Regions from separate parts of the Aequoribacter sp. genome, predicted to be linked through region 1. Evidence: predicted binding sites of a transcription regulator. Region 1 holds the regulator's gene; each other region holds the start of a gene.
The links. Region 1 encodes PhoB, which activates phosphate uptake and scavenging genes when phosphate is short. Its sites were predicted from a motif close to TGTCATAAANNTGTAACA; they were not measured.
Positions count from the first base shown of each region.

Region 2: the regulator PhoB is predicted to act here: its motif matches at 5,186-5,203, upstream of hexR (transcriptional regulator HexR).
Region 3: the regulator PhoB is predicted to act here: its motif matches at 2,098-2,115, upstream of ACTF5Z_RS09040 (TIGR00153 family protein).
Region 4: the regulator PhoB is predicted to act here: its motif matches at 2,119-2,136, upstream of gspC (type II secretion system protein GspC).

Region 1 is NZ_CBFHWH010000014.1:10,094-17,747, reverse strand. It holds gene ACTF5Z_RS04120 (PstS family phosphate ABC transporter substrate-binding protein) at 1-280, opposite strand, end outside; gene phoR (phosphate regulon sensor histidine kinase PhoR) at 297-1,592, opposite strand; gene phoB (phosphate regulon transcriptional regulator PhoB) at 1,598-2,299, opposite strand; gene ACTF5Z_RS04105 (hypothetical protein) at 2,397-3,020, opposite strand; gene ligA (NAD-dependent DNA ligase LigA) at 2,986-5,010, opposite strand; gene zipA (cell division protein ZipA) at 5,016-5,987, opposite strand; gene smc (chromosome segregation protein SMC) at 6,030-7,654, opposite strand, start outside.
Region 2 is NZ_CBFHWH010000015.1:866-8,519, reverse strand. It holds gene glk (glucokinase) at 1-879, shown strand, start outside; gene ACTF5Z_RS04240 (bifunctional 4-hydroxy-2-oxoglutarate aldolase/2-dehydro-3-deoxy-phosphogluconate aldolase) at 876-1,520, shown strand; gene zwf (glucose-6-phosphate dehydrogenase) at 1,540-2,988, shown strand; gene pgl (6-phosphogluconolactonase) at 2,981-3,679, shown strand; gene gap (type I glyceraldehyde-3-phosphate dehydrogenase) at 4,009-5,046, opposite strand; gene hexR (transcriptional regulator HexR) at 5,270-6,118, shown strand; partial or broken gene ppc (phosphoenolpyruvate carboxylase) at 6,135-7,654, shown strand, end outside.
Region 3 is NZ_CBFHWH010000062.1:3,228-10,881, reverse strand. It holds gene ACTF5Z_RS09045 (putative porin) at 50-1,267, shown strand; gene ACTF5Z_RS09040 (TIGR00153 family protein) at 1,330-2,010, opposite strand; gene ACTF5Z_RS09035 (ABC transporter substrate-binding protein) at 2,146-4,419, opposite strand; gene ACTF5Z_RS09030 (nucleotidyltransferase family protein) at 4,602-5,171, shown strand; gene ACTF5Z_RS09025 (XdhC family protein) at 5,188-6,183, opposite strand; gene ACTF5Z_RS09020 (molybdopterin cofactor-binding domain-containing protein) at 6,173-7,654, opposite strand, start outside.
Region 4 is NZ_CBFHWH010000023.1:9,724-17,377, forward strand. It holds gene gspD (type II secretion system secretin GspD) at 1-1,041, opposite strand, end outside; gene gspC (type II secretion system protein GspC) at 1,058-2,053, opposite strand; gene can (carbonate dehydratase) at 2,185-2,850, opposite strand; TPP riboswitch at 2,964-3,060, shown strand; gene ACTF5Z_RS05610 (TonB-dependent receptor) at 3,117-5,201, shown strand; gene ACTF5Z_RS05615 (YkoF family thiamine/hydroxymethylpyrimidine-binding protein) at 5,212-5,472, shown strand; gene pnuC (nicotinamide riboside transporter PnuC) at 5,469-6,047, shown strand; gene ACTF5Z_RS05625 (phosphotransferase) at 6,008-6,796, shown strand; gene ACTF5Z_RS05630 (ketopantoate reductase family protein) at 6,802-7,654, shown strand, end outside.

The DNA.
Region 1 (7,654 bases):
CCGCAGGCGACATGCGCCGACTCATAGGTCCGAGACTTGCGGTGCCTTCTTGTAATGCGGGCGGCGCCGTACTTGAACCATTGGCCTGCACCTGCATCACAACATCGGGGTATTGCTGATTAAAAACCCTCGCCAGGCGAGTCATGACACCACCCAAGGTATCAGAGCCTACACTTGAAAGTTTGACCGCTGGACTGGCCGCATGAACAGCCTCGACGCACAAAGCTAAGACCAGTAATGCAATGAACTTGCTAGCGAAAGTATTGCGATAAGCGAACATGGCACGTGTCATAAAATCAGAGGTCGCGACTCATTCTATGAAAGCTCAAACTAAAACAACTGCCTGCACCGAGCTCTGACTCGATTTTCAGTTGCGCCTCGTGGCTGGCTGCGACATGCTTCACGATCGCAAGTCCTAGCCCCGTGCCACCTCCGGCAAAGGAGCGCGATTCATCGACACGATAAAAACGCTCGGTAAGACGCGGAATATGTTCCTCCGCAATCCCCAAACCTTGATCGCAGACCTCAATGCAGAGCGCTTTGTCTGTTTCACTTAAGGTTAAGGATACCGGCTTTCCCTCTGGCGAATACTTCAGCGCATTGACAACCAGATTACTGAGCGCACTAAACAACTCCCTGTAGTCTCCCTCAATTTTCGCATTTGGAACGGCGCACCGATACTCGATGGCTCGAGATGGATACCCTCCCCTCAAATCTTCCACCACTTCGCCGCATAGGGCGGCTAAGTCCACCTGCTCACGCACTCGTTTTTTTGTTGCTGTCGCCTCAATCTTTGACAGCCACAACAAATCACGCACTAAGTTTTCCATGCGCTGTGACTGCTGAGCCATCTGTTCAAGGGGTTTTATCAACGCCGCGGGCAGCATCTCCGATTGCGATAACAGCGTATCCAGATAACCCGATATCACCGTAAGTGGCGTTCGAAGCTCATGTGATACATTGCCGACAAAGTCCTGACGCGTCTGTTCTATTTGCACCAGCTGTGTGACGTCCCGCACCAGTATAAGACGATCCCCGATACCGAAAGAACTCACTTCCACTTGCAGATGTCGCGCAGGAAAATCGTTGGTGCTGAACGTCAGGGGTTCAGTATAGTCACCCACGATCATGTAACTCGAAAACTCAGGATAGCGCACCAAACTTAACAAGTTTTGACCTTTATCTTGCGGATACCGTAAACCCAATAGGTATTCCGCAGAGCTATTACTCCACTCGATCAAACCTTTCTGGTCGATGAGGAGTGCACCATCACGCAAAGAGCGAAAAGAATCACGAAGGTAATCAACAGTATGCTGTAGGCGCGATCGCGCATCTCGATTGTGGCGTTGTATTGCGTACATCTGATCCAGCATCATTCCCCAAATACCCGAGCCCTCAGGAGGCTCAGATTCGGGGTGGTCAATCCATTGCAGTACCCTGCGGAGCTGCCATAAGTAACCGAACACAAAAAACAGCAATACGACCGTCAACGCTTCGGCCGTCGCGCCAATCACCCAACCAATCGCCGCGGCGATCAGTAGCAACAGAACAATGGTTTGAAGTTCTTTGTACCAACGCCCTACTGCACGCATAAGGTCTAAATCCCAGGCGGAGAAAAGCGATAACCCGTACCGCGTACGGTCTGAATAAAGTGGCTGCAATCACCCATGTCGTTTTGCAACGCTTTACGTAAGCGACGAATGTGGACATCAACCGTACGCTCCTCAACATAGACATTACCGCCCCATACCTGATCGAGTAGCTGACTGCGTGTATAGGCGCGTTCTGGATGTGACATAAAAAAAGTCAGTAGTTTAAATTCAGTCGGTCCCATCGCGAGCGGCTCACCCGCGAGGAACACACGATGGCTACTCATATCTAAGACCAACTCGCCCGCCTCAATCCTCTCGGACGAAGGCATGGCGCCACTGCGACGTAGCAATGCTCGGATTCTTGCAATGAGCTCACGTGGGGCAAAGGGCTTAGTGATATAGTCATCCGCGCCGACGTCTAACCCCTGAATGACATTGTCTTCCGAGGTCTTTGCCGTTAGCATGATCACCGGAATTTCTTCAGTGAGCTTATCGCGTTTGAGCCGTCGAAGCAGTTCAATACCGCTGCCACCTGGTAGCATCCAATCCAGCAGGACAATATCAGGGCGACGATCAATGATAATTGCGTGAGCGTCCATGATGTTATCGGCTTCTATGCAGCGCAAATCGGCGATTTCTAGGGCCATGCGCAACATATCCCGGATAGCGACCTCGTCTTCAACAACCAATACTGAACAATTTTTCACGGCAACAACTCCTTGCGCGGATACTGTAATATTGCAACATTATCGCGTGCAAGGCATGACAATTCTGTGACAAAGTGAAATAAAAATGACTGTTGCGTTAAAACCAGTCGAACCAGCCCTTATTCGCAGCATCGAGACGACTCTTGCACCCTTGCAGTTGCGTCCTGTACCGCCCAGCGCGAGCGTGAACTTTATTGGCTACACCGACCAGCCACGATTTAGATTTATAAGTTCCTCTCGCGTAGCCACCCTGCCCCTCATGATAATTAAGATACAGCGCTCTCGCATCGGTCGCTGAAACGCCGTTCTCTTTATACGACAGCTTGTTGTACCAGCCGATAAAATCAATGGCGTCATCGAACTCGTCGCGGTCGGCGCCGTAGGCGCCCGCATCACGTTTATATCGCTCCCAAGTACCCGTCAGTGCCTGAGAATAACCGTAGGCATTTGACGGCCGAAAACCGGGGATAAAGCCAAGAATCTTTTTGCGTGGAGGCTTTGCCTTCGCCTCAAACTTTGACTCTTGGTGGACAATCGCCATCATAGTGGGAATATCCGCATCCCAACGTTTTGCTGATTTTTTTGCGCTCTTGTACCAGCCTTTTTTTTCGTCAAAAATAGCGCAAATGTTGTCCAAATCGCTTGGAGGTGCAGTCGTACACCCCGCGATGACGATAAGTGCTAAGCTAAATCCAAGCCGACTTACGCGCGAGAAATTCATCTTCGTTTATTACCTCCACACCCAAAGCTTGCGCTTTTGTGAGCTTACTCCCTGCCCCAGGGCCTGCAAGCAACACTGTGGTCTTTTTAGACACACTCCCTGCCACACTTGCACCCAAAGATTTCAACAACTCGGTCGCCTCTTCGCGAGAAAACTGCTCGAGTTTGCCTGTTACCACCCAAGTCTCTCCAACAAGCGGTGCGTTGTCGACATCAATCGGCGCTACCTCAGGCCATGAGAGCCCCGCTTGCAATAGCGTGCTGATCACATCTAAGTTAGTCGATGAGTTTAGGAATGATCGAATGTGGCTTGCAACGATCGGACCGACATCCGGCACAGCCAGCAAATTATCAACAGACGCCGCTAATAGCGACTGAATCTCGCCAAAATAGTCCGCCAGCCGCTCGGCCGTTGTTACGCCAACTTCGCGAATGCCCAACGCATACAAAAAACGGGCGAACGTCGTCCGTTTAGATCGGTTTATCGCATCAATGAGATTTTGAGCCGACTTGGAGCCCATTCTTGGCAACGCGGCAAGCTCAGTGAGAGTTAGACCATAGATATCGCTGGGGTCCTTCAACCGCCCTATGTCCACTAGCTGTTCCACTAACTTCTCACCAAAGCCCTCGATATCCATGGCTTTGCGCGACACAAAATGAATAATCGCACCCTTACGCTGTGCAGAGCACGTCAGCGCCCCACTGCAGCGTTGTACCGCCTCACCCTCTTCGCGCACGATTGCGGATCCGCACACGGGACATTGCGAGGGAAAAACAATCTTCCTCAGCTCCCCTCGCCGCTCTTCCGGCAACGCCCTCGCCACCTGAGGGATAACATCACCAGCGCGCCGAACGACCACTAAGTCACCAATCTCCACCTGCAGACGTTCGATTTCGTCTGCATTATGCAGAGTTGCGTTACTGACGACGACACCGCCCACCGATACCGGCTCGAGTCTCGCCACAGGTGTTATCGCACCCGTTCGACCCACCTGAAATTCAACATCCAGCAAATGCGTTAAAGCCTCTTCAGCGGGAAACTTCCTAGCGATTGCCCAACGTGGTGCCCGCGACACAAAGCCCAGCTCGGCCTGCTCGGCCAATGAATTCACTTTGTATACAATACCATCAATGTCGTAGTCTAAGCCGCTCCGGCGCCGAGACAGTTGCTCGTAGTAATCAATGCAGGCCTGAATGCCCGAGACGGCTTGCACTTCATCGTTAACGGGTAGCCCGAGCGATTCGTACCACCGTAGCAACCCATACTGGCTATCGGGGATATCCACACCTTGGGTCACACCAACGCCATAACAGTAAAACGCGAGCGGCCTTTTGGCTGTGATCGTGGGATCTAGCTGGCGCAAACTACCTGCAGCAGCGTTACGCGGATTAGCAAATGTTTTTTCACCCTGAGCCTCGGCGCGTTGATTAAGACGCGTGAAACCCCGCTTTGGCATAAAAATTTCGCCTCGCACTTCAAGGACGTCAATCGAGTCAGCGCCATGCAACCGTAGCGGTATATTTTTAACGGTCTTGACATTGTGGGTGATATCCTCACCCGTTTGACCGTCACCTCGGGTCGCTGCCTGAACGAGCATCCCTCGTTCGTAACGGATAGCAACCGCAATGCCATCGAGTTTAGGCTCACAGACATAGTCGATAGTCGCCATCTCAAGCAACCCGAGTCGTTCGCGCGCTCTGCGATCGAAATCGAGCAGCTCGTCATTGGAAAAAGCGTTGTCAAGCGACAGCATTGGTATGACGTGCGTCACTGGCGCAAAGCCCTCTGCCGGTTTCCCACCAACCCTTTGAGTCGGTGAATCTCTTCGAGCGCACTGAGGATTTTCAACTTCTAATGCTTGCAATTCTCGGAACAGCTGATCGTACTCAGCGTCAGAAATTGTGGGCGCGTCCTGCTCGTAATACTCTCGACTGTAACGCTCGATTAGAGCAATAAGTTCAGCAATACGCTTGGCTGGATCTACAGGCATCAGACTCACGAACGCTTTTGTAGCAGCTGTTTTCTGGCATACTCGCGCAACAGCGTCTTATCGTGCTCGATCGCCTGCTTGGTTAAAACGCTGTGGGAATGATCGAGAAGAGTGCCGCCTAAATGCTGCACCACCGCGCGCGCAGTTTCCAGCATCGCTTCATAGGCTGTCAGTAAATCTTTGGGGCCTGGGACGCGCATAAAAAATACGACCCCCGCCGTTTGAAGGGTGCTCATTGAATCGATATCAAATACGCCCGGTTTCAGAAGATTCGCTACACTGAATTGAATCGGACCGCGTCCACCGCTCTGCTCGTGTCGATGAAAAAAACCCAAATCACCGAAACGCAAATCGCAGGCCAATAACAGTTGCAGCAATGTGTCACCCTGATAGGGCTTGTGTTCATCCGCCTTTAGGTGGATAAGCAGCACATGCTCTGGCGGTGTATCCTCAATTAGAGTTTGTGCCTCTTCTACAGGCTCCTCTTCCGTGTCCAGGGTTTCTAGCCAATCTACGGTCTGCCCAGCGGAGGCTGAAGTTGCTCGAGTTGCTGCGACGGTCGATTCACTGCCCGTTGAGGTACTCTCGAGGGCTTCTTCCATAACCGGGTCTAACGCTCGTTCCGAATGGTCTTCAACAGCGGTACTGGGGGGCTCTCGGTGCTCAACCGCTTGACCCGGATCTTCTTTCGCTTCAGTCAGCTCATTATGCGCTGCGTCTGGGACAAGTTCATCAATGTCTATCGCTTGCCGTTGCGTAGCGTTGTCGTCTGTTTCATCCGCACGATAAACGACTCGCGCGCCGCCGTTGGGCAATTCTTTCAACCAATCGAAGTCAGCATGGGGTTCTTGGCGAGCGGTTTTTTTCGCACGCATCAAACGCTCATTTTCAGCCCGCTGTTTGAGCGCTCGGCGTATAGCATCCAATAAAATCACCACGACCAGAGCGATGCCCGCAAGCAACATCCACTCTCTCATGCCTAATTCCAAGCCCATAGGCCTCTGATCTCCCTTACTTCGCTAGTTGGCTGCAAGCTCTGCTGCTTCTTCAACGTCTACGGACACCAAGCGCGATACGCCTGGCTCGTGCATAGTGACACCGAGAAGTTGATCGGCGACTTCCATCGAAATTTTGTTGTGGGTAATGTAAATGAACTGCACTTTCTCGGACATCTCTTTTACCATGCGCGCATATCGTCCCACGTTAGCGTCATCAAGCGGAGCGTCGACCTCATCCAACATACAGAACGGCGCGGGGTTGAGCTGAAAGATCGAGAACACCAAAGCTATCGCAGTCAGCGCTTTCTCACCACCCGATAAAAGATGAATCGTACTGTTTTTCTTGCCGGGAGGCCTCGCGATAATCGCAATGCCTGTATCGAGCAAATCCTCCCCAGTCATTTCCAAATGCGCAGAGCCTCCGCCAAAGACTCTCGGGAACAAAGCTTGCAAGCCAGCATTCACCTCTTCGAATGTATCGCGGAAGCGACTCCTCGTTTCCTTATCAATTTTGCGAATCGCGGATTCAAGCGTTTCCAGCGCAGAGGTCAAATCTTCATGCTGCGCATCGAGATAGGTTTTGCGCTCTGACTGAGAGGCAAATTCATCGATCGCTGCGAGGTTAATGGCACCTAAACGCCCAATCTTGCGACCTAACTCCTCCAGTAATAGCTGCACCTGCCCAATCGTATGCTCATCACGAATGAGTTCAAGCGCCGCATCAACCGTCCACTCGTCCTCTTTTAGTCTATCGACGAGCGCCTGCTGCTGCACGGTTAACGTTTGGCGCTGCAGGCGTTCATATTCAAGCTTTGTCGAACATTCATCGCGGCGACGCTCAATACTTAAGCGCGTCTGCTCAGCCGCTCGCATGGCCTGCTCTAACGCGCCGAGAGCGTCTCGGGCTTGACTGAGCTTTTCTTCCGTTTGCAAACGCAATTCGAGCTGCTCATCCAGCTGAGCCTGTAACGTTTGAATGGCGCTGTCGTCGTTGGCGGCAAGCTCTTCCATAATTTGCTCGCGCTGCTCGGCCAATTCTTGCGTCTGTTGGCGCAATCGTTCTATGGCTTGTTCCGTCGAAGTTACTTGCGCGAGCAATTGTTGTTCTTGCAGAGTCACACTGTACAGGGCGTCGCGCTGTTCTCGAGCCGACTGACGCAACTCATCCAGCCTGACGCGTATGCTGTCTCGATCCGAGATTAAGGCCTCTCGCTGTATAGCGTCGGCCTCCATAGTTTCGATCGCCTCGGTTAACTCGCGACGAGCCTGGGCGATACTCTCTTGCTCTTGTTCGTACTCGGTTTTGACGTCCTCGAGCTCGACTAAAATCTGTTCTTTGCGCTCGTGTTCTTTCGCAAATTTTGCTGTATTCGCCGATATTTGCGCATTGATGCGACTTTCATCGGCACTCAATGCTTGAATTGACACCCGAGCGTCTTCCGCTAACCGATCCTGCGACTGAACATCGCCTTCCAACTCGTTCAGTGCGTTTTCGGCAGCGGCAACCGATTCATCGATTTCCGCAATTTCCGATTCTAAAAGGTCTATCTCCTGCTGGCGGAACAGCACACTGTCTTCGCCACGTATGGATTGAGACAGGCGCACCCAATCCAGCCCCATCCAAACACCCTCGGGCGTGATAACCG
Region 2 (7,654 bases), on a different contig from region 1:
GTTGCCGACTACCCGAAATTTGAGGATGCGCTGGCACAATTCTTGAACGAAATCGATAGCTTAACGCAACATGAAAAACTGCCTAGGTTTGCATGCCTGGCAGTAGCCTGCGTACCCGATAATGAAATTATTCAGTTCACCAACAGCTCGTGGCGCTTCCAAAAATCCGATATCAGCCACCAACTCGGTGGCGCCGCGCTCGTTGTTATTAATGACTTCGCCGCGGTCGCCTACGCAATCCCAAGCTTGAAAAGCTCTGATTACATTGAAATCGGTGGCCACTCTGCCACTGTCGACAAACCCATTATCGTCTTGGGCCCGGGCACAGGCTTAGGGGTTGCCTCATTAATACCCAGCCCGGATTCAGGCTACAGCGTTGTCGGTGGAGAAGGTGGACATGCCGACTTTGCACCGGTCACACCGCTCGAAATCTCAATCTTGACGGAGCTACAGAAACGTTTTGAGCGCGTATCGATCGAACGATTATTGTCGGGTGCGGGAATCATCAACATTTATGAGGCCATTGCCAATATCAAGGGCCGGGAAGCAAAATTCGATAGCGCTGCGGCGATAGCGCAAGCGGCGAATGATGGCAGCGACAGTTTGGCCCTGTCAGCCATGAATGCATTCTTTGCTATCTTAGGATCAACCGCGGGCAATCTCGCCCTGACGCTTGGCGCTATGGGTGGCGTATATATCGCTGGAGGCATCACGCCACGCTATCCAGAACTCTTGCGAAACAGCGACTTCCGCGCTCGCTTTGAGGCCAAAGGCCGTTTCAAATCCTATTTACAACCTATTGTCCTTAGAGTCATCACTAAAGATCACCTAGGCTTGCTTGGCGCTGCCGAGCGCCTGAACATTCTGGAGAATTCATGAGCATTAATTACGACTTCATCACGGCTGCGCCTGTCGTTCCGGTACTGGTTATCGACGATCTCGACACAGCCATCCCTATGGCCGAGGCACTTGTCGCCGGCGGTCTGCCGGCCTTGGAAATCACTCTGCGCACCGACTGTGCTTTAGAAGCCATTGAACGCATTGCCAAAGCGGTACCTAACGCCATCGTCGGTGCGGGCACCGTATGCAACGGTGACCAACTGAGAGCCTGTAGGGATCGAGGAGCACAATTCATCGTATCACCGGGCTCTAGCCAATCGATTTTTGATGCAGCGAAAGAAACCGCCCTACCACTACTTCCGGGTGTATCGAGCGCCTCAGAAATGATCGCAGCGATGGATGCAGGCTACGAAATTTTAAAGTTTTTCCCAGCTGAGGCCAACGGCGGCGCCAAGGCTTTAAAAGCCTATTCGGGCCCCTTCCCGCATGTAAAGTTTTGTCCAACAGGCGGAATCTCGCCCAACAATTTGAAAGACTATCTTAGCTTACCCGCCGTCATTGCCGTGGGCGGCTCATGGATCACACCAAAACATGCGATTCAATCCAAAAACTGGGACGCCATTCGACAATTGGCGGCCGAAGCCGTAGTCCTCGCCAGCGATATCGTCGCTGCAGCCTAGACTAACAAGGAGATCGGCCATGCAACCGACAGATCTGATTATTTTTGGCGCCAGCGGCGACTTGTCCGCTCGTAAATTATTTCCAGCGTTGTACCATTTGAGTGGCTGCGAGCTACTGCCCGAGTCGTTTCGCATTGCGGCAGTCGCGCGCGATGACGTTCAGACCGATGCGTTTTTATCAAGATTAAAAGAGCGCATGCAATCTGCAATCAATCACACACATTGGTCGGAAGAGCGATGGACGAAGTTCGCGAGCTACTTTACCTATATCAAAGCGGATTTCAGCGACGCGAAAAACCTGAACACCTTATCAAAATGGCTGGACGATACGCGAGTCAGCTTGTTCTATTTGGCTACGCCACCGAGCCTGTTCGCGCCAATATGCGATAATCTATCCAGTGCAGACTGCCTGACCGGCGATTGTCGCATCGTCTTAGAAAAGCCCATTGGTGAAGACCTAGCAAGTTCAGAGAAGGTAAACGAAACCGTTGGGCGCTACTTCCCAGAAGGCTCAATTTATCGCATTGATCATTATCTGGGTAAAGAAACCGTACAAAACCTGCTGGTATTGCGCTTTGCAAACCGTTTTATTAACGCGCAATGGGATCAAAGCTGTATTGACCACGTACAAATCACAGTCGCTGAAACTGTCGGTATTGAAGGCCGTTGGTCCTACTATGACAAGGTAGGTCAATTGCGAGACATGGTACAAAACCACTTGATGCAGCTCCTATGCTTGGTGGCAATGGAACCACCCAACTCTATGTCCGCTGAAAGTATCCGCGACGAAAAAGTGAAGATCGTAAAAGCTCTTCGTCCTATCGATGTGGATACGGTCGCCGATCACGTTGTTCGAGGGCAATACGGCCAAGGCTGGAGCCAAGGCCTGAGCGTGCCGAGCTATACCGAAGAAGAAGGCTGCACCAATCCAGAATCAGATACCGAGACCTTTGTCGCGATCAAAGCACACATTGACAACTGGCGATGGGCCGGCGTGCCGTTCTATTTGCGAACCGGAAAACGTCTGCCTGAAAAGATGACCGAAATTGTCATTACCTATAAAAAACTACCGCACAACATTTTTTCAGGTGGCGACAACATCCCAAACTCATTGGTAATTCGTCTACAGCCCAATGAGGGCATCGAAATGAAAATGGTGGCAAAAAAACAGACGCTTAAAGACAAGCTCGGCCTCGTCACCCACGACCTAAATCTTGATTTCTTGGGGTCGTCCGAGATGAACCGCATTCCAGATGCTTACGAACGTCTCTTCTTAGACGCCATAAATGGCGACCAATCGTTGTTCGTTGGCCGCTCAGAGATTGAAGAAAGCTGGCGCTGGTGCGACACACTCATTCGCGCTTGCCAATTACAAAACATCCAAGCAAAACAGTATCACGCTGGCTCCTGGGGCCCCGCAAAAGCAGAGTTGCTGATTGAAAAAGACGGACGTAGCTGGCATGAATGAATGGAACCGATTTGACTCTCGTGCGACTCTAGACCAAGAGCTGGCAAGGTTCGCAGCACAAACGCTGGCAGAGGCTATCGAGACGCGCGGTCACGGCTACCTCGTCGTATCGGGCGGGAGTACACCCATGGGTTTTTTCCAGGCACTCAGTCAAAACCAGTCATTGGATTGGTCCAAAGTTACGGTCACTCTTGCTGACGAGCGTTGGGTCGCGCCAGATCACGCCGACAGCAACGAAGCCTTGGTTTATGAGAACTTATTACAGAACGCGGCCACAAGCGCGCAATTTGCATCGCTGTATTCAGGCGATGATACGCCCGAGATAGGCGCGGCAACACTGGACGCGAAATTCAGTGCCCTGCCCACCTTCGACCTTGTCATTTTGGGAATGGGCGGCGATGCTCATACGGCCTCGCTTTTTCCGAATACACCCGCTCTAACTCAGGGGCTTGATCCGCAAAGCCCACATGCCCTGATTGCGGTGCATCCTACCACTGCACCGCATGCGCGCATCAGCATGACGCTAGCCCGCTTGCTTCGAACGCGCAACCTGCTGCTTCACATCACCGGAACCAATAAGGCCGAGGTATTTGAACAGGCGATTGCGGCAGAAAGTCACGCGTCAGATATGCCCATCAGAGCGGTTGCGCTGCAGCAGCAGACACCGTTGCAGGTGTACTACGCCGACTGAGTCCATTTTTGAAGTACCGCCCGCCGCGCACAACCTCGCGATTTATTTTGCTCACGCACGCTTCCTTCGCGCTAATGGCGACGGCTCAAAAACTCGCACTCGTCTATCGCCTCGCGCTCAAACATTTTCGCCGACAACCTCGCCAGTCGCGCTCAGTCAAAGCAGCGCACTGAGTGTTCGCAAAACAAATCACGAGTCCTTGCGCTAACGACATACCAAGATTTGAAAATCCGAGGCCGATGCGGCGATGGGAATAAAAAAAGGGGAGCAGACGCTCCCCTACAAGGTACCAAGACAGACAGGACTCAACATGGGTACCTTAAAAAAACTTACGCGGCTTGGCTGGTATCCTTGCCATTACTCGCTGAAGCCGCAAACACCAGTGCGTTATCCAGCATACGATTCGAGAAGCCCCACTCGTTGTCATACCATGCCAGCACTTTTACCAAACGACCATCAACACGAGTGTGATTAGAATCGAAGTTGCTTGAGAAGTTGGTGTGGTTAAAGTCGATCGACACCAGAGGTTGTGCGTTGTAGCTAAGCACGCCGTAGCCGTCTGCATCGGCCGCCTGCTTCATAATCGAATTGATCTCTTCCGCGGTGGTATCACGCGTTGCGACGAAGGTTAAGTCAACCAGAGATACATTTAATGTTGGGACCCGAACCGCCATCCCGTCAAGACGACCGTTGAGCTCAGGAACGACTAAACCAATCGCAGCTGCGGCGCCTGTTTTGGTTGGAATCATTGACTGCGCAGCAGCACGAGCGCGGAATGGATCTGAATGGTACGCATCGCTTAACGATTGATCGTTAGTGTACGCATGGACCGTGGTCATAAAGCCCTGCTCAATACCAACCGCTTGATGCAAAGGAGCCACCAAAGGTGCCAGACAATTGGTTGTGCAAGAAGCATTCGAGATAATTGTATCCGACGGCTTAATGGTATCGTGGTTGATGCCGTAGACGATCGTGGCATCTAGATCATCGCCCGGTGCAGACAGAATGACGCGCTTGGCTCCCGCGTCAATGTGTTTTTGCAAATCAGCACGATGGCGAAAAATACCGGTGCATTCAAACACCACATCAACTTCAAGTGACTTCCAAGGCAACTGACTGGGATCACGCTCTGAGCATACCTTGATACGGTCACCGTCAATAACGAGGTGGGAATCGACCACTTGAACTGGGAAGCCAAATCGTCCGTGTGCGGTATCAAACCGAGTGAGATGCGCGTTCATTTCAGCATCGCCCAGATCGTTGATCGCAACGATTGTCATGCTTTCACGAAGCCCTGGCCGCTCGTAATAAGCGCGCAAGATATTTCGTCCAATTCGACCGTATCCGTTGATCGCAATCTTAATCATGCTGCCTCCCAAAAACCGTTAAAATGTAGTTTTGTTACACAAATACTGCCCCCAACCCCGAGCTCAGTCAATATTTTTTTCTTTTTATTACGAAAAAACGCGTAATTTTTGCAAAAAAACTGTTTTATAGTGTATAAGAAGGCTTAAAAATGTAACTTTGTAACGAGCAGATAGTAGAAGAACTGATACCCGCAAGCGGCAGGGCCGATAAAGAGACACCTCCATGGAAAATTTACTCGCGACAATATCCACCGCGTTACCGAATCTGAACAAATCAGAGAAGAAGGTTGCGGCAGTGATTCTTGATGACCCTGAGGCCTCTACTCAGTCGTCAATCGCTACGCTGGCGGCCAAGGCAAAGGTCAGCGAACCCAGCGTGAACAGATTCTGCAAGCGTTTTGGCGCGGGCGGATTTCCCGACTTCAAATTAAAGCTCGCTAAATCGTTAGTGTCAGGGGTTCGCTACGTTTCCTCCGCCGTGGAGCTCGAAGACTCATCAGACGAATTTACGCCGAAAATCTTTAACAATTCGATTCATGCACTTAGCTTGGTGCGCGATAGCATCAATCCAGCCTTGGTCGCTCGAGTGGTCGATCAGTTAGTCCAAGCCCGTCGCATATACTTTTTTGGCTTGGGAACCTCCGCAGCAGTGGCAACCGACGCAGAATACAAGTTCTTTCGGTTCAACACCCCGGTATCGTCTCATCACGACCCGCTTATGCAACGCATGCTGGCATCGGCCGGCGGCGTCGGGGACTTATTTTTCTGCATTTCCCACACCGGCCGCACAAAAACGTTAATCGAGACGGCACAATTGGCTCGTGAAAATGGTGCGACCGTCGTGGGCCTTACGGCACCCAATTCTGCCCTATCGCAGACCTGCCAATGGGCCCTGGAGCTGGATGTGCCAGAGGATACCGATGAATATCTACCGATGACCTCTCGGATTGTGCACCTTGTGGTATTGGACGTACTGGCCACCGGTGTCACGCTCCGCAAAGGTGAGGAATTTTTGCCGCACCTTGCCCGTATCAAAAACAGTCTTAAACCCACGCGCCTCAGTCAGGATTAACCACAAAGGTCACTCTATGTCGCCAGCAAACACCTCAGCAAATACCGAACCCCTGCGTAAACATGTTAAATTGCTGGGGCGATTGCTAGGAGAAATTATCTCCGAAGCCGAGGGAGAAGCATTTTACGAAACAATCGAAGCCATTCGACGTTTGTCAAAATCCGCGCGCGCAAAAAACGACTTTGAAGATCTGCAGCATCTACTATCGCCCATTTCTAATGAAAAAGCCTTGGGCGTTGCGCGTGCTTTTGGCCAATTTCTGACCTTGGCTAACATTGCCGACCAGCACCATTCTACCAGCCATGACCACGGCCAAAATCCTGCGGCGATACTGCGCGAAGCCGTAAGCAAATTGCAGACGATCAATGCCAGCCAGCAAGCGCTGGAGGACGCTCTCGACAACCTAAAGATCGATTTGGTCTTGACCGCCCACCCTACCGAAATTATTCGGCGCACGATGATCAACAAATATGCCGAAATCGATCAGTGCTTGGGCATGCTAGAGCATGAGGACACTCCGAGTAAGCAAGTCAAAATTGTCGCCCGCTTGCGCTCGTTAATCACTCAAATTTGGTACAGCCGTGATTTCCGCGTGAATCGCCCCTCGCCGATTGACGAAGCCAAAGGCGGTTATGCGGTGGTTGAACGCAGCCTATGGCAAGCCGTTCCAGACTTCTTACGAGAGCTCGACGTCATGCGCCAACAGCTTAATTTAGCAGAGGCAAAGCTCGATTGGACGCCGGTAAAATTTTCCAGCTGGATGGGCGGCGACCGTGACGGCAACCCCAATGTCACGGCAGCCATCACGCAAGAAACGCTACTTTTAAGTCAGTGGCAGGCCGCCGATTTACTCAGCCACGACTTAAATACCTTGATTGAAGAACTCTCGGTTACCGAGTGTAATCAAAGTGTACGCGATCACGTGGGCGACGCACACGAGCCTTATCGCAGCTTATTGCGGCCTTTGCGCGATCTGTTGGAAACACAGAGAACTGGCCTAATGCACGCGATCAAAGATGACAAAGCGGCACCAATCCCACTCACTAAAGCACAGGTCTTGGCACCGCTCGAACTCACTTACGCTTCGCTGCACGAGTGCGGCATGAGCATCATCGCAAAAGGCTTGCTGCTCGATGTCATTCGACGAGTTCACGCGTTCGGTCCACACTTAGTCACATTAGACATTCGTCAAGAATCGGGGCGTCATAGCCAAGCCATCGCCGAAATTGTGGCGGCGCTCGGCCTGGGAGACTATAACCAATGGAGCGAGTCTGAACGCTGCGAATTCCTGCTAAAGGAGCTAAACAATCCGCGTCCTTTACTTCCTCGCTCATTCACCGGAAGCGACGAAGTCAGCGAAGTGTTGCAGACGACGCGAGTCATCGCGAATCACCCGCGTGAGGCCTTCGGCGCCTATGTGATATCGATGGCCTCCTCCGCGTCTGACGTTTTAAGCGTATACCTACTTATGAAAGAGGCTGGGTGCCAAAGCATGCTGCCCGTCGCGCCTTTATTTGAAACGCTCAGCGATCTTCA
Region 3 (7,654 bases), on a different contig from region 1:
TGACATAATTTAACGATAGGATCCCGCCATCGATAAAGAGACCACAATTATGCGCCGCACACTCCCACTTGCTCTTGCACTCGCATCAGCACACACAATCGCCGCCGGCGGTAGCGATGTGGATGCACTCAAGTCTGAGGTAGATCAACTTAAAGCGCTGGTGATGAAGCTTGAGCAACGCCTAGCCGATGTCGAAGGTCAAAAGGTGCCGGTCGAAGATCTGACCGCGTTAGCTAAGCGCAATCCGGTGGCTGCAAAATCGGCGCAAGAGTCGCGCGTAACCCTAGCGAGCGATTTCCGCTTGCGCTATGAGTCTATAGAGAAGCAAGGTTCAGACCGTCGCGAACGCGAGCGACTCCGTGCACGCGCATCGCTGACTTATAAAGGCAACGATTTTACTGGCGTGTTTGGTGTGGCCTCAGGTGGCGACAGCCCCACATCAACCAACCAGACCCTTGGTGGCGGCGGTACCAGCAAAGGACTGCAGCTTGATATGGCGTACGTTATCTACCCCTTAAATGATCAAGTGAACGTGTTTGCGGGCAAAATGAAAAACCCGCTGCATCGTCCCGGCAAATACGGTTTAGTGTGGGATTCTGACTACCGCCCAGAAGGTGTATTTTTAACCACGCAGACGGGTGATTTCGAATTGACCGCCGGCAGCTTTTGGCTTGAGAGCGACACCAAAAATAGCAATGAACGCGCTGTCTACGCTTTGCAAGGGATGTATAAAGCCCAATTAGGCGACACGAAGTTAAACCTTGGTTTAGGTTATTTCGAAGCCAACCTATCAGGCGATGCAGCCTTTTGGTCCGGCGACACCATCAAATTGGGTAACTATCAAGACTGCAACAACGGCACCTGTGTTTTCACTAACGACTACCACGTCATCGAGGCATTCGTAGAAGCCAACTTTACGAGCAGCGTCAACGGCTTTGCGCACTGGATCGAGAACGCGCAAGCAAACAGCGACAACACGGGCTACGTGCTTGGCCTAAATATTGGTAAAGCAAAAAATACCGGCGACTGGGCTTTTCAGGCCGCTTGGCAGAATCTCGAAAACGAAGCCACCGTCGCACTGCTCACCGATTCAGATTTCGCGGGTGGCGGTACCGGAGGCGAAGGGTCACAGTTAACGCTGAGCTACAAAGCAAGCTCTGCCCTCGCTATTAACCTGTTGTACTCGGATACCGAAAGAACCACCTACACCGACCCAAACCCGCTGGATTACAAGCGTCTGGTTCTTGATTTCTCGATGAAGTACTAGCCACAAAAAAGCCCCGACCTTCCACAAGACTGGGGCTTTATATGGGTGACCTATCAGCCTGATTAGCTAAGTGCTATCGACTGAACGTGGTTACCCACATCCTCGGCGTTATCGGCAATGTCGCCAATCCAAACCAAGACTTCGTACAAAAACATGGCTTCGACTGGCGAAAGGTCTTTCTCTAGCTTAAACAGCTGGGCACGCAGATCGCTTTGCATGGTATCGGTTTGCCGCTCGGCTTCATCAATTCGAGCCAAGGCCGCCTCGACACGCTCAAGATTGTTTTGCCCGAAGCCCGACTTCACGTAAATATCCAGTTGATTAACCGCTTCTTTCGCGTAACGAACCGCTTCGACGGAAGTTCTTACGAAATCGAGGACTCCAGCGCGCATAGGCTTTGGAAACCGCATTCGACGCCCGACAATAATGCCAGCGATATCTTTCGCGCAGTTAGCAATTTTGTCTTGCGATGTAATCAGGCGTAACAAATCGGTGCGCGATACCGGCATCATCAAGCGCTTTGGCATATTCTTGCGAAACTCGGCTTTTAATTCATCGGCACGATGTTCACTGGCTACTACAGTCTTATGAAGCTCTGCAGCTTGCTCCCAGCTTTTGCTGAACTCGGCCTCTAGAAATGGTAACAACGCCTCGGTCGCTTCTAGCGTAGCAGCGATGTGTTGGGTAATGGTTTCGATTGGTGACTTAACCACCAAATCAGCAATAGGCATTCTAATCGACATTTTTCGCTCCGTACTCTCACGAGTATGATTAAAAAGGTAGGGTTTTTAGGAACCTACAAGCGGTTCTTAGACGCAGTGTAACAAAACTGTAAACTAATTGTAATACTTGTCATAAAGGGCAGTATTACCGTGGTGTTAATGAATATCCGCCGCCACAGCGCAATTCCGCCCCGAATTTTTGGCTTGGTATAAGGCATCGTCGATGTTGGTAATGTTGCGATCGATACTGATGTTTGGATTCTGCATACCAAAGCCAAAACTTGCGGTGACCTTTAGCCCTGCACTAAAGGTGGTTTCAGCAATACAGGTGCGAAGGCGATCAGCCAATACCTGCAGGCCGTGCTCATCGGTCTCTCGAATCAGTATCAAAAATTCTTCACCACCCCACCGACAAATCTCAGCATCACTGCGCATAGCCGACAATAGTGTAGCCGCGAACTCTTTCAAGATAACGTCACCGACCTGATGACCATGTGTATCGTTAATCGTTTTAAAATGGTCGATATCGCATAAAATCAAACCACAACCTGGCGCACCCTTTTTAAGATCCCGATGCGCAGACCGAAGCAGCTGATCAGCTCGTGCGCGATTACCTACTCCCGTGAGCGAGTCGGTAATTGACATGGTCAGCAACTGGTGGCTCAGGCGGCGCAAACGCAGATTATTGATAAACAAAAACGCACCGGCTACGGCCACACCGGCAAAGATTTGCCAAAACAAGGTGTAGTCAAACGCTGTTTCATTGCGCACACTCACCCAATTGTTGTAAGCCCGCTGTATCGCTAACTCATCGCTACTGATTCGCGCAGCGACACCGTCTAAAATCTCGAGTAGTTCGTTATTACCTTGGGCTACGGCCATCGCAAAACCAATGCCCTGCCCCAGAGTTGCGCCAATCTTTAACGAATCGGAGTACGTTTTTTGAATTTGGTTTGCAATGACACTGGACTCGTCAATATAACCAAACAGTTCACCATTTGCGACCGCGGTTAGAGCGTCGCGCGAGTCATCTTGTGGCACAAACTTCAGTTCTGGATAAGTAGCACGGAGTCGCTCAAGAATAGGCTCGTCATTTACGGTACCAATGGTTCGCTGACTTAATCGGTGCAAGTCGCTAACAAATAAGGTATCGATGCTGGTGGCTAAAAGTAAGGGCTGCTGTAAATACTCTCGGCTGTAGAAAAAGTTTTTATCTTTGCCGTTGGCAACAGCCATCGAGACAAAATCGCAACGCCCGCGCGACAAGGCTTCTTGCCAGCTCTCGCCGGATGCCACCGGATGCACGCGCAAGGGTACGGGTACATCACGCCGAAAAGCCGCTTGCAGCAGCTCTGCCACAATACCCACGTACGCTTGTGACTGAAATGCCTCCAAGGGCAAATTATCGCCTTGAATGCAGGCTATCAGCTCGCCTTTATCGAGTACGTATTGACGCTGCGACGGGCTTAACTGCATTTCTTGACCGAGCTTCGCTAACAGGGTGTCCAGCGTATACTGCTTGTACTGTTCATCCGCGTGTAACAAGCCACTTCGTTTTAACTGCTTAAAAATGCGCTGGCCCAACTCATCGCTGGTGGCGCCTAGCGGAAACAGATCTAACTGCATCATCTGTTCGGAAACCGCAGCCTCGTAGCGTAACGCCTCCGCACTTTTTTGCTGCGAGTAGCGCTCTAAGATCATGTTGATGACTTCATCAACGTTATCGAGCGCGTATTGCCAACCGCGATTCGTGGCCTCCACAAAACGTTGGGTCTGCTCAGGGTTTTGCACAACAGCGTTTTGGGTGGCCAATACGCTTACAGCGCTGCTAACAAAACCATAATCGGCAGGGTCGATGACATTGTAGGAGACACCCAAACGATCAAGCTCGTAGAGCTGATTCGAGCGAAACGCGCTCATCGCATCGACTTTGCCCTGAATAAAGTCGTCAATACTGAAGGTGTGTTCACGAACATCGGAGTTAGTGGAATTAACGTAAAAGTGATTCAGCAGCAAGGCGAGTGAACTATAACGAAACTCATCGGTCGTACCCATAATGCGCTTGCCAACCAAATCTCCGGGGGTCCGAATCGATGGGTGGGTCACAAAAATTAAAGGCGACCGCTGAAAGTAGGTGGCCAGCACTACAACCGGCGCAATGTGGCCACCGTGTACCACCAAGTTGGAATTGTGCACCACATAATCGGCGTCGCCTTGAATCAGCGACAAGATATTATCGACCGCTGGTTCGTATTCCACCAAGTCGACATCAAGCCCTACCTCACGATAATAGCCCAGCTCTTTGGCGGCTATAAAGCCTGCAAATTCGAACTGATATTTCCATTCAAGCTGAACCCGCACGTACTGCAAATCGTTGGCAAACGCGTTGGTGCACAACAATAGTAAAATGAGCCCTACTCTTAGCGTCATTGCTACTCCCAATTTCAAGCCCTAAGTGTAAAACGAAACGCTCTAACAGGCATTAAAATGAACGCGCAAAATAAAATGCTTACTGCACCCTACGCTTTGTGCGCACTCGTAATGCCTCGCCATGTCCTATCAAACCCATTTAAATTCAGGCAAACTCAATTAGGGGTAACGTTGAGGGCAAGATGCCAGTAGGAATTTTAATACTCGCCGCGGGTCAAAGCCGCCGCATGGGAACAGACAAACGTTTGCTGTCCTGGCGGGAAACCCGGCTCCTCGAGCGATCAATACAGCTGTGCCGCGACAGTGGTTTGAGCTACCGCATTGCCCTGAGTTGTCGGAAAGAAGACGATCTGATCGCGCAACTATGCGGGCCAAACTGTATTCGCGTTGAGGAGTCAGACTTAGGCTTAGGCCACACACTGGCGCACGCTATTGGCGCGTTGCCCGACTCTTGGGGCGGCGTCATTGTGCACCTGGCCGATATGCCCTTGGTCAAGGCGTCTACTTTCCAGAAAATTGCGCACGAACTGCAACATCACTCGATTGTGATTCCAAGCTATCAACAGCAGTGGGGCAACCCGCGCGGTTTTTCGCACTCACTGTGGCCAGAACTAGCGTTACTGAAGGGCGATCAAGGTGCTAAAGACTTGATCAAAAAGCACTCAGATTTATGCCGTGTGCTAGATCTTAACGATGCGGGAATCTTGGTCGATATCGATACCCAAGAAGACTACCAAGCTTGGCAGTGCTGACCGCCTGCTCGCTTGGTTACGCCACGCTGCGACAAACTTGGCCAGACTGACTCATGGCACCACGCTTAAGCTGGGTGAGCTGAGCTAAGATCGACACCGCAATTTCCATCGGTGTTTTACTACCGATATCGATGCCTACTGGCGCGTGAATGCGCGCAAGTGCCTCTTCGCTTAACCCTCTTGCTCGCAACCGTGAACTGCGATTCGCACTCGTACGTCGTGACCCCAAGGCGCCAATGAAGACGTAGGGCAAGTCTGCAGCGGCAAACAACGCGTTATCATCAATATCGCGGTCATGGGTCAGTGTAATCAAACTGGTGTGTGAATCGGCGTAGGCGGCGAGCTGATCGATCCCTATCAACACGTGAACACTCACGTCAGAGCCCCGCCATCCGTCGACCTTATCCTGACGCGGGTCGAGCACAATAATCTGATACTCCATTTGTAGAGCAAGCGCTGACAGGGTCTCAGCCAACTGCCCCGCCCCGATCAACACTAAACGATGCTCTGGACCTAACCGGTGCATACCGCAGGTTTGCTGCCAATCAACCGCCGGCGAATTCAACATCGAGGTGGTACTCAAAGAACAGTGGTAAGGCTCAAGTTTGATGGCTCGCTCGACAAAATGTCGAGCTAAAAGTGTAGCGTGCAATTCCTGTAGCCAAGATTCATCACGCGCTCCAAGTGCTTCGACTAACAGCGTTAACTTACCGCCACAGGGAAGCCCATAGCGCTCGTTATCATCGGCATCGACGCCGTATTTGGTTAATCGCGCCGTACCTGCAGGAAACTCTCCCAACTGCAAACGCTCGATCAGGCATTCTTCAACACAGCCGCCCGAGACCGACCCTAGGGTCGCTAACTCGCTATGGACCATCATTGAGCCCAAGGGTCGAGGCAACGACCCGGTGATTTCGACAATCGTGACCAGCCAAGCATCAAGCCCCTGACGCACCGCTTTAAGCGCTGCTCCGATAATCTCTGCGTGTGTGACTTGAAGCTTAAGCGACATTAAAACCCTGCTTGGCAACCGGCAACTCACGCACACGTACACCAACAGCCGCATAAATGGCATTGGTTATAGCAGGCGCAATGGGCGGCGTGCCGGGCTCGCCTGCACCCCCAGTGGGAGCACCACTATCGAAAATCTCGACGTTAATTTCGGGGCTCGCAGCCATGCGCACCGACGTATAATCGTGGAAATTCGATTGTTTAACCGCACCGCCTTGGATCTCGATGTTACCGCTCAAGGCTGCCGACATGCCGTATAAAATGCCCGATTCCATTTGTGCCGTAAAACCATCAGGCGACATGGCAAAACCCGGGTCCGCAACACAAGCGACGCGATGCACGCGCAATGTGCCATCTTGTACAGAGACCTCTGCCACTTGACCGACAATCGATCCAAAACATTCGTGTATCGCGATACCTCGACCATGACCTTCGGGCAGGACCTGCTGCCAGTTAGACAGTTCTTCTAAACGGTCAATAATGGCGAGGTGGCGAGGTTTGTCTTGCAGTAAAGTTCGACGGAACTGCAGCGGATCTTGTTTGGCCGCGTGCGCTAGTTCGTCAATCATCGACTCGGTAAAAAAGGCGTGCTGCGAGTGATCGACACTGCGCCAAGGACCAGTAGGGATAGGCATTTGCTTCTCTACCGAACCAATCCAGACATTGGGTATGGCGTAAGGAATATGTGGAGCCTCGTGTGGCTCGCCTTTGTTCACGAACAGATTACGCCACGCCACAGGCTGACCCTTCGAATCAATCTGTGCTTGAAAACGGCTGCTAAACGCTGGGCGATAAAAGTCGTGCTGCATGTCCTCTTCGCGCGACCACACCAACTTCACAGGGCTGCCCACCTGCTGCGAAATTTTTGCCGCTTGCACGATGGTGTCGTAAAACGAGCGACGCCCAAACCCGCCACCCATCAGATAATTGTGAATGATGATATTCTCAGCCGGAATGCCCAAAGCTTCTGCCACAGCGTGTTTAGCCCCCAAGGGGTTTTGGCTGCCCACCCATATTTCGCAGCTGTCGCCCACGACAGAGGCCGTCGCATTCATAGGCTCCATACACGCGTGCGCTAAGTAAGGTACGCGATAGGTGACATCCAGCACATCACGGGCCTGATTCAGTGCCGCCGGCGCGTCGCCCACGCTTATCTCGGGCTCGACTTCATTGGACGCCAAAGCGGCGTCAATCGCCGACTCGAACTGCTCGAAAATCGACGCTTGGCTCAAGCCGCTGTTCTCATGCTCCGCCCAACGGATGTTAACCGCCTCTAACCCTTTTTTGGCATTCCAATACGAGTCGGCGACCACGGCCACGGCGTCATCTAATGCAACCACCCGCTCGACACCTGCAAGCGTCAGTGCTGAACTTGAGTCAAACGAATCGACCCTAGCGCCAAACACTGGCGCTGCCTTAATCGTTGCCACTTTCATACCGGGCACTGATACGTCAATGCCAAACATCGCGCT
Region 4 (7,654 bases), on a different contig from region 1:
AATATCCAACTGATAAATGACCGATTCTAATGCCGCCATCTCGTCTGTGTCGGCCGTAATAATCAAGGAATTGGTACCTTCGTCAGCTTCAATGGTCGCATCGTGCCCACCACTGGTTTTGCTTTTAGACGAGTCTAGCCGTCCGATATTTTGCATGACTTTCGTCAGAACTTGCGCCACGTCGGCGGCTTTGGCGTACTTCAGATAGACAACTTTGACATTACCCGCGCGCTGCAAAGGTGTATCTAAGTGCTCAACCAAAGCGCGCATACGTGCTCGTTGCAGCTCATCGCCCGTCACTAATACGCTGTTGGTGCGCGTGTCGGCTACCAACAACACAGTTTCTTCACCACCGGCTTGCGCCGCCTCAGACTTATTCAGCTGCTCAAGCATTTTGACCACGTCTTCAGCAACGGCGTATTCTAAGGGCAAAATATCGGTTTCCTGAATGGCCGACTGATCCATCTGCGAGATCAGTTCATTAATGCGGGAAATATTGGACGCCAAGTCCGAGATGACGATTGCGTTACTGGGGGTATACGCGGCCATGTGGGCTTGTTGTGGTACCAAAGGCCGCAATACTGGGATCAACTTAGCGGCGCTGATATTTTCTAACCGAATCACCTGGGTGACATACTCACCCGCCGGTGTCGAATCGTTTTGCGATGGATCCGTCACTGCTACAGGGCTCGAGCGCGCGTCTTTATTTTGAACAATACGAATGACGTCGCCCGACCGAACGGCGGTGTAACCGTGAACATCTAGAATCGACAAAAACAGACTGTACAGCTCGGTGGTTTTGATGGGCTTACTGGACACCACTTTGACCTTACCCTTCACTTGCGGGTCGACAATGATGGTCGTGTCGGTCACCTCGGCAACAAACTTGATGAGTTCCTGTATGTCGGTGTCTTTCAAATTCACCGTATATTCTTGAGCTTTCACTGCAGGGCCGGCGAGTAACATGCACATACCCAGTACCGCTGCCGCTGCCTGAAAGGGCTTGCGCACGCCAATGAATCGAAAACTGCGGTTTACCATTCTTATCACCTATAAATCAGGGACGATCACCGCCCACTTGCACGGTAAGGTTCATTTGCGAGCCCCCCCGTTGAATTACAAAATTTGCTTCACTTGCGCTTTTCAGCATTTGATACAGCACCAGAGCATTGCTCGGGTCTGACAAACTCAAACCATTGACCTCGGTTACAACATCGCCAGGACGAAACCCAAGGGCTTGAAACTCTTCACCTTTGGGGCCTGGAGACACTCGGTACCCTGCCAACTGTCCATCGGCACTGCGCACAGCCGCCACCGAGACAAGTTCAGATAAAGATTCTGGGTTATCGTAATACCGATCACGCTGTCTCGCATCTAGTCGCGCTTGCCGTTCAGAGCGTGCCAAATCGCGCTCGTTGGGTTCATTCGCGTCGGAGGTCGGCGCAGCACTGGGCGCTTGCGTGGGTTGACGTACCGCGGGCTTCGCGGTCGACATCAGACGCTTGGCCAAGGCACTTTCATCGTAAAGCTTTAACAGCTCATAGGTGCCGTTATTGTCCAACACCACGCGGTCTGGCAACACCTTGGCAAGAGAGACGCGCCCGCTAACAGGCAAAGCATCGCTCACTCGATAAATCGATTGGTCTTGACGGTACTGAATAATGGCCTGACCCAAGCCATCACTGCGAGCCGCTAGCACCCCAACTAACACGAGGTCGAGGCGTGTTTCTTTGGCGCCGTCTTCAATACCAACCGCCGGGGCAGCAACTACCGTAGGTACTGCACTCCCGTTGGCTTCACCAAATAAGTGCCACGCTTTCATTGCATCGATATCAACAGTGACTTGGGACGTGTCGACGGCATCGACGACGACAGTAGGTGCGGGCACCTCAATATTGGTGTCGACGAACAACCAAGGCACTTTTGCCAGATTGAGTCCCACCCAAACTAACGCAGAAGCAATAATCGCAAGGCGTAGCCGAGCCAACACAAGATCCTGAGAAAGCCATCTCGTTGCGGTAGTCAGGGCCTGTGGAAACTGCGCATTCGTCATTATGTTGTGTCTTGCCGCCTCTGTTGCTCGATTGTAACGCTAAACGTCCCAGTCTATCGAACAAATACGACAAAATGACGACAGCCTTGCGTTGAAGTGTCCCAATCGGGACTCAGCAGAGTCTATCGACTCTAGCGCAAGGTTGCCAGATCAGAATGCTTCGAGATAACACGGTACATTTCAGGGATCTGCTCGACGCTATTCGCGGAGCAATTCAGGTCGCGCAACAGGCCGTCCTTTAGACGATAAATCCAGCCGTGTACGTCCAACTGCTGCCCGCGAGCCCAGGCGTTTTGCACAATCGTAGTTCGGCACACGTTGGCCACTTGACTCATCACGTTCAGCTCGCACAACAGATCGACTTTTTCGTCGTCGCTGTCCAGAGCATCAAACTTTTCTTGGTGCGCAAATTGAACGTCTTTAATGTTGCGCAACCAATTATCGATCATGCCATTGTCAGCGTCCTCATAGGCCGCTCGAACACCACCACAGTTGTAGTGCCCGACCACCAAAACATGCTTGACCTTCAGCACATCGACGGCGTATTGCAACACCGTTAGGCAATTAAAGTCGGTGTGAACCACCATGTTGGCAACGTTGCGATGCACGAATACTTCACCCGGCAATAAGCCGACGATCTGGTTGGCGGGCACCCTGGAATCCGAACAACCAATCCACAGGTATTCAGGGCTTTGCTGGGCGGCAAGTTTGGCGAAGAAGTCTGGGTCAGCTTCGTGTACTTCGCGCGCCCATTCTCGGTTGTTGCGAAACAACTCTGTAATACTCGTTCGACTCATAACACCCCCGGAAAGAATGGCACCATTCTAAATCTAAGTAGGATGCAGTCCAAGCAAATCACACCTAATGCGACAAAGTCACCTTGCAAAGCCCGCCAAAAAGCCCTATTGTTCGCCGCACTTAGGGGTGGCTTTGGCCTGAGATACTTCGGTAAACCCTTTGAACCTGATCCGGTTAGAACCGGCGTAGGAAAAGTGTAGATAGATTCAAGCTTCTCACCTCACCTTCTCCCGGTTCTCTCTTTAGCCAATACGGGAGAGACCTCATGAAAAACTGCAAAACGACATTAACAAGCGCCATTCTGCTCAGTGGCATCGCGCTCGCGCACGCCGATAATCCGCTGGAAGAAATTATTGTGACGGCGGAACATCGCGACTATTCCATTTCACAAACTGCAACGAGCGTCAGTGTGGTTACCGCCAGCCAGCTCGCTAGCCAAAGCGCTTTGCATCTTGAAGATGTCATGCGCCGCATCCCCAACCTGAATGCGGCCAGCGGTGCTTCTCGCAACCGCTATTTTCAAATTCGCGGCATTGGCGAACGCAGCCAGTATCAAGAGCCCATTAATCCGTCGGTAGGCTTACTGGTCGACGGCATGGATTTTAGCGGACTGGGCTTAAGCGCGAGCACGCTCGATATCGACCAGGTAGAGGTACTGCGCGGCCCGCAAGGCACCCTGCACGGCGCTAACGCAATCGCCGGTCTGATCTCTATTCAGTCTTCAGAACCCAGCCATGAAAGCGCCCACCACATTGAACTAGGATTGGGCAATTATCAATCTCAAAGCTGGAAACTCACCAGCACGGGGCCATTGCAGGCCAACCTGAATTATCGACTTGCCTTAGGTGGCAATACCAGCGACGGCTGGATTAAGAATGCAACGCTAGGTCGCGCGGACACCAACAACATTGATGAGCAACAAGCTCGACTGAGGTTGCAGTGGCAAGCGGACGGTTACCAAACCGATTTGGGCATAATGACTGTCGACGCCGACAACGGCTTTGACGCCTTTTCCTTGGACAACACGCGCACGACACTGTCGGATGAACCGGGTCGGGATCGTCAGAAGACCCGAGCCATATGGCTTCGCCATCAGCATGAATTTGGCGACTATCAGCTGAATGCACAAATCAGTCACAGCCGCAGCGATACCGAGTATAGCTACGATGAAGATTGGTCCTACGTCGGTATCGCGCCCGACTGGGAATATTCGTCTTTTGATCAATATCGGCGAGACTATCGCGGCCAGGAAATCGACATAAAACTGACGCGCACCACCCCGAATGGTGCTTGGCTAGTGGGCGTATACAGCCGCGACAACGACGAGGAGCTAGAGCGCAACTACACCTACTTGCCTGCACTCTTTGGAAGCCGCTACGATACCGAGTATCGGGCCGTGTACGGCCAAATCGATCGGGACCTTAGCGCTTCGCTGCAAGCGCAATTGGGTTTGCGTTACGAGAATCGAGAAGCACGCTACAGCGACTCCGAAGCCTTAAACAACCAATCCGATGATGACTTTATCGGTGGTAAACTGGCGTTTCTATGGCAAGTCAACGATGCGCATCGCGCGTATCTGTCAGTCAGCAAAGGCTATCGTGCCGGCGGTGTCAACACCAACGTATTGGCCTCTATTCCCACAGCAGAAACGCCGGAGCAAACCGCGCTTCTGCGAGGTCAGCAAGTGTTTGACGAAGAGACTCTTTGGAATGTTGAACTGGGACTGCGCAGCCTTTGGCCTGAGCTCGGTCTGAGCTGGTTTAACACCCTGTTTGTAATGGAGCGCGACGACCAGCAGGTTAAAGGCTCATTGGTCTTGCCGCGCCAGGACGGCAGCACCAACTTTATCGATTACGTGAACAATGCCGCCAGTGGCTCTAACACGGGTATAGAATCAGAGCTGGTATGGCGCGCCGGCGAGTCACTCACCGCAACCGCTGCCCTGGGGCTTTTGTGGGCTGAATTTGACAACTACATCAACGCCGACGGGCAGAATTTATCCGGCCGAGATCAAGCGCAAGCACCGCGCTATCAATACGCTCTTGGACTTGACTACCAAATCAACCCACACTGGACATTCGGGGCCACGATGGAAGGCCGCGATGACTATTATTTTTCGGACCGTCACGAGGCCAAAGCCCGCGCCATTCATTTACTCAATGCTCGCGTGCGCTACCAAGGCGAGCAGTGGTATGTACAGGCCTGGGCTAAAAACCTGGGCGATGCCACCGTGACCGTTAGAGGGTTTGGTAGTTTTGGTAACGACCCGCGCAAATTTTACGTGACCGAACCCTATTATCAATTCGGTGCGCCGCGAACCTTTGGCATTACTTTGGGCTACGAGCTTTAAGGAGCAAAACATGCAACTCACCGCCGAACTGAGCTTATACCCACTGAGCGAAGACTACATCACGATTGTCCTGGCTTTTATCGATCGACTCGAGCAATGCGAAGAACTCACTATCCGCCGCAACGCCATGAGTACGCAGATAAGCGGAGAGGCCACACAGGTCATGCAGGTCATACAAGCTGCGCTGACCCAAAGCTTTGAAGAATTTGGCAAACAGGTCTTGACGGCCAAATTCATTCCCGGCGAATTCAGCTTGGATGGCGCCGAGTGAACACCGCGGCACTCATCGAGTGGCTGGCGGTCGCTTTTGGCCTTGCCTATCTTATCCTCGCCATGCGCGAGCACATTGCCTGTTGGATCATGGCCTTTATCAGTACCAGCTTATTTTTCTGGCTGTTCTGGGAGGCCAAGCTCATTATGGAAAGCGCGCTGCAAGTGTACTACCTGATTATGGCGGTCTATGGTTACTGGCAGTGGACGTCGGGCGAGCAAGGCCAAGAGCGCACCATACAAACCTTGGGTCCACCTCAACATGCATTCATAGTTGCAGGCATTGCCGTATTAACGCTGGGTAGTGGCTACTGGCTTGAACAAAACACCGACGCGGTCCAACCCTACCTCGATTCGTTTACTACCTGGGGGGCCATTATCACGACCTACTTGGTGGCCATTAAAGTGCTCGAAAACTGGCTGTATTGGATTGTCATCGACCTGGCGTCAATGCAACTTTATGCGAATAGCGAGCTTTGGGTGACGGTGGGATTATTCGGCTTGTATGTGGTACTTGCTGTGCTAGGTTATTGGACATGGCGAAAACACTTTCAAGCACAGAACGCGAACTCTTAGCTGGGCTCTTGGGCTTTAATCCCTGCAGCGCTGCTTATCAGCGCTTAGAGGGGTCCAGCCATAACCTACTGCGGTTTACCTTGCGAGGCGATTTGCTGGTCGCCAGATGGCCCAAAACCGCTCGCCCCGGCGCCATTTGGTGGCGTGAGTTGAGTGTTCAGCAACTCGCAGCACAGCACGGGCTGGCGCCACACACGCTGGCACTTCAGGCCGATAACCAGAGTACACTGCTGCGCGGGGCCGATCCCTTGCGACTTGGATTAAGAGAGGTTGCCAAGCTCTTGCAGCAGTGCCATCAGCTCCCCAAAGTCAGCCAAAAACTGGACATCGCACACGCGTTTCGCTACTGGTTTGAATCCTGCCAACACCTGCATCGACCCTGGACGGCACAGGCAAACCAACAAAAGGCTGAACATGCCGCTCTAAAATTCTCTGAGTTCGAAACCCGCTTGGTGCAAAGCCACGGCGATTGCGTGGCGACCAACGTCCTGCAACTAGGTAATCGCGTCGTGTTGATCGACTGGGAATATCATTGCCTTGCACCGCGCTGGTGGGATTTAGCCATCTACGCCGAATCGCAACAACTCAATAGCGACGCCACCCACGACTTGCTGCAGAACTACTGCCAAGCTCAGCCATCACGCGAAACACGCTCACAGCTTAAGGCTTTTAGAACGATTTATGCGGAACTCGCAATCCTTTGGCACTGCGCTACAATGCACGCTCCTAACCACTACCAAACGCCCTAAGCGACATGTCTAACCCACCCTGGCACATACTCGGCTTTGGCGTCATCGGTCAGTTAATGCACGCTGGATTTAGCCGATCAGGACAGCAGTGTCTGGTTATTGCAAAGCCCAACCAACCGCTACCTGCACACCACACGGTGCAATATCAAAATCATACCGAGACCTTTGATATTAAGGTCTTTGTGCCCGGCGACCATCCAATCGAGCGACTGGTCGTCTGTACCAAAAGCTACGATGTCACCAAAGCGATTACCTCCATTAAACACGCGCTATGCCCCACGGCTCAGATTGTTATTATGGTCAATGGCTTAGTCGACTCACTTGAAATTGCCGAGCTCACCACAGGGTCGGTGTATTGGGCACTCACCACCGAGGGTGGTTATCGTAACGAGGCGCATCACACCGTGCATGGAGGCAGCGGCGTCACACGCTTGGGCTCTGGACCAGAACCCGACTGGTTAAGCGAGTGGCAAAAGGCCGTGCCGAATAGCCATTGGCACACAGACATCGACCCGTACCGCTGGGAGAAACTGTGCGTCAATGCCGTCATTAACCCCTTGACCGCACTCCATCAGTGTTACAACGGTGAGCTTGAAAATAGCGAGCTCAAGGCGATTACACAAACTGCTATTGACGAGGCTCGCGCAGTACTAGAGGCACTGGGATTTACGCTGCAGGCACAAGGGTTTCACAACACCTGTTGGGAGGTCATTCGCAAAACGGGCGCCAACCGCTCGTCAATGTTGCAAGATACCACCCTGAAGCGGCGCACTGAGATTTCGACTATTTTACCGCCACTGCTTGCAGTTGCTGCAAAACATCACGTGGCTACCCCACAGCTCAAAAACACTTTGACTG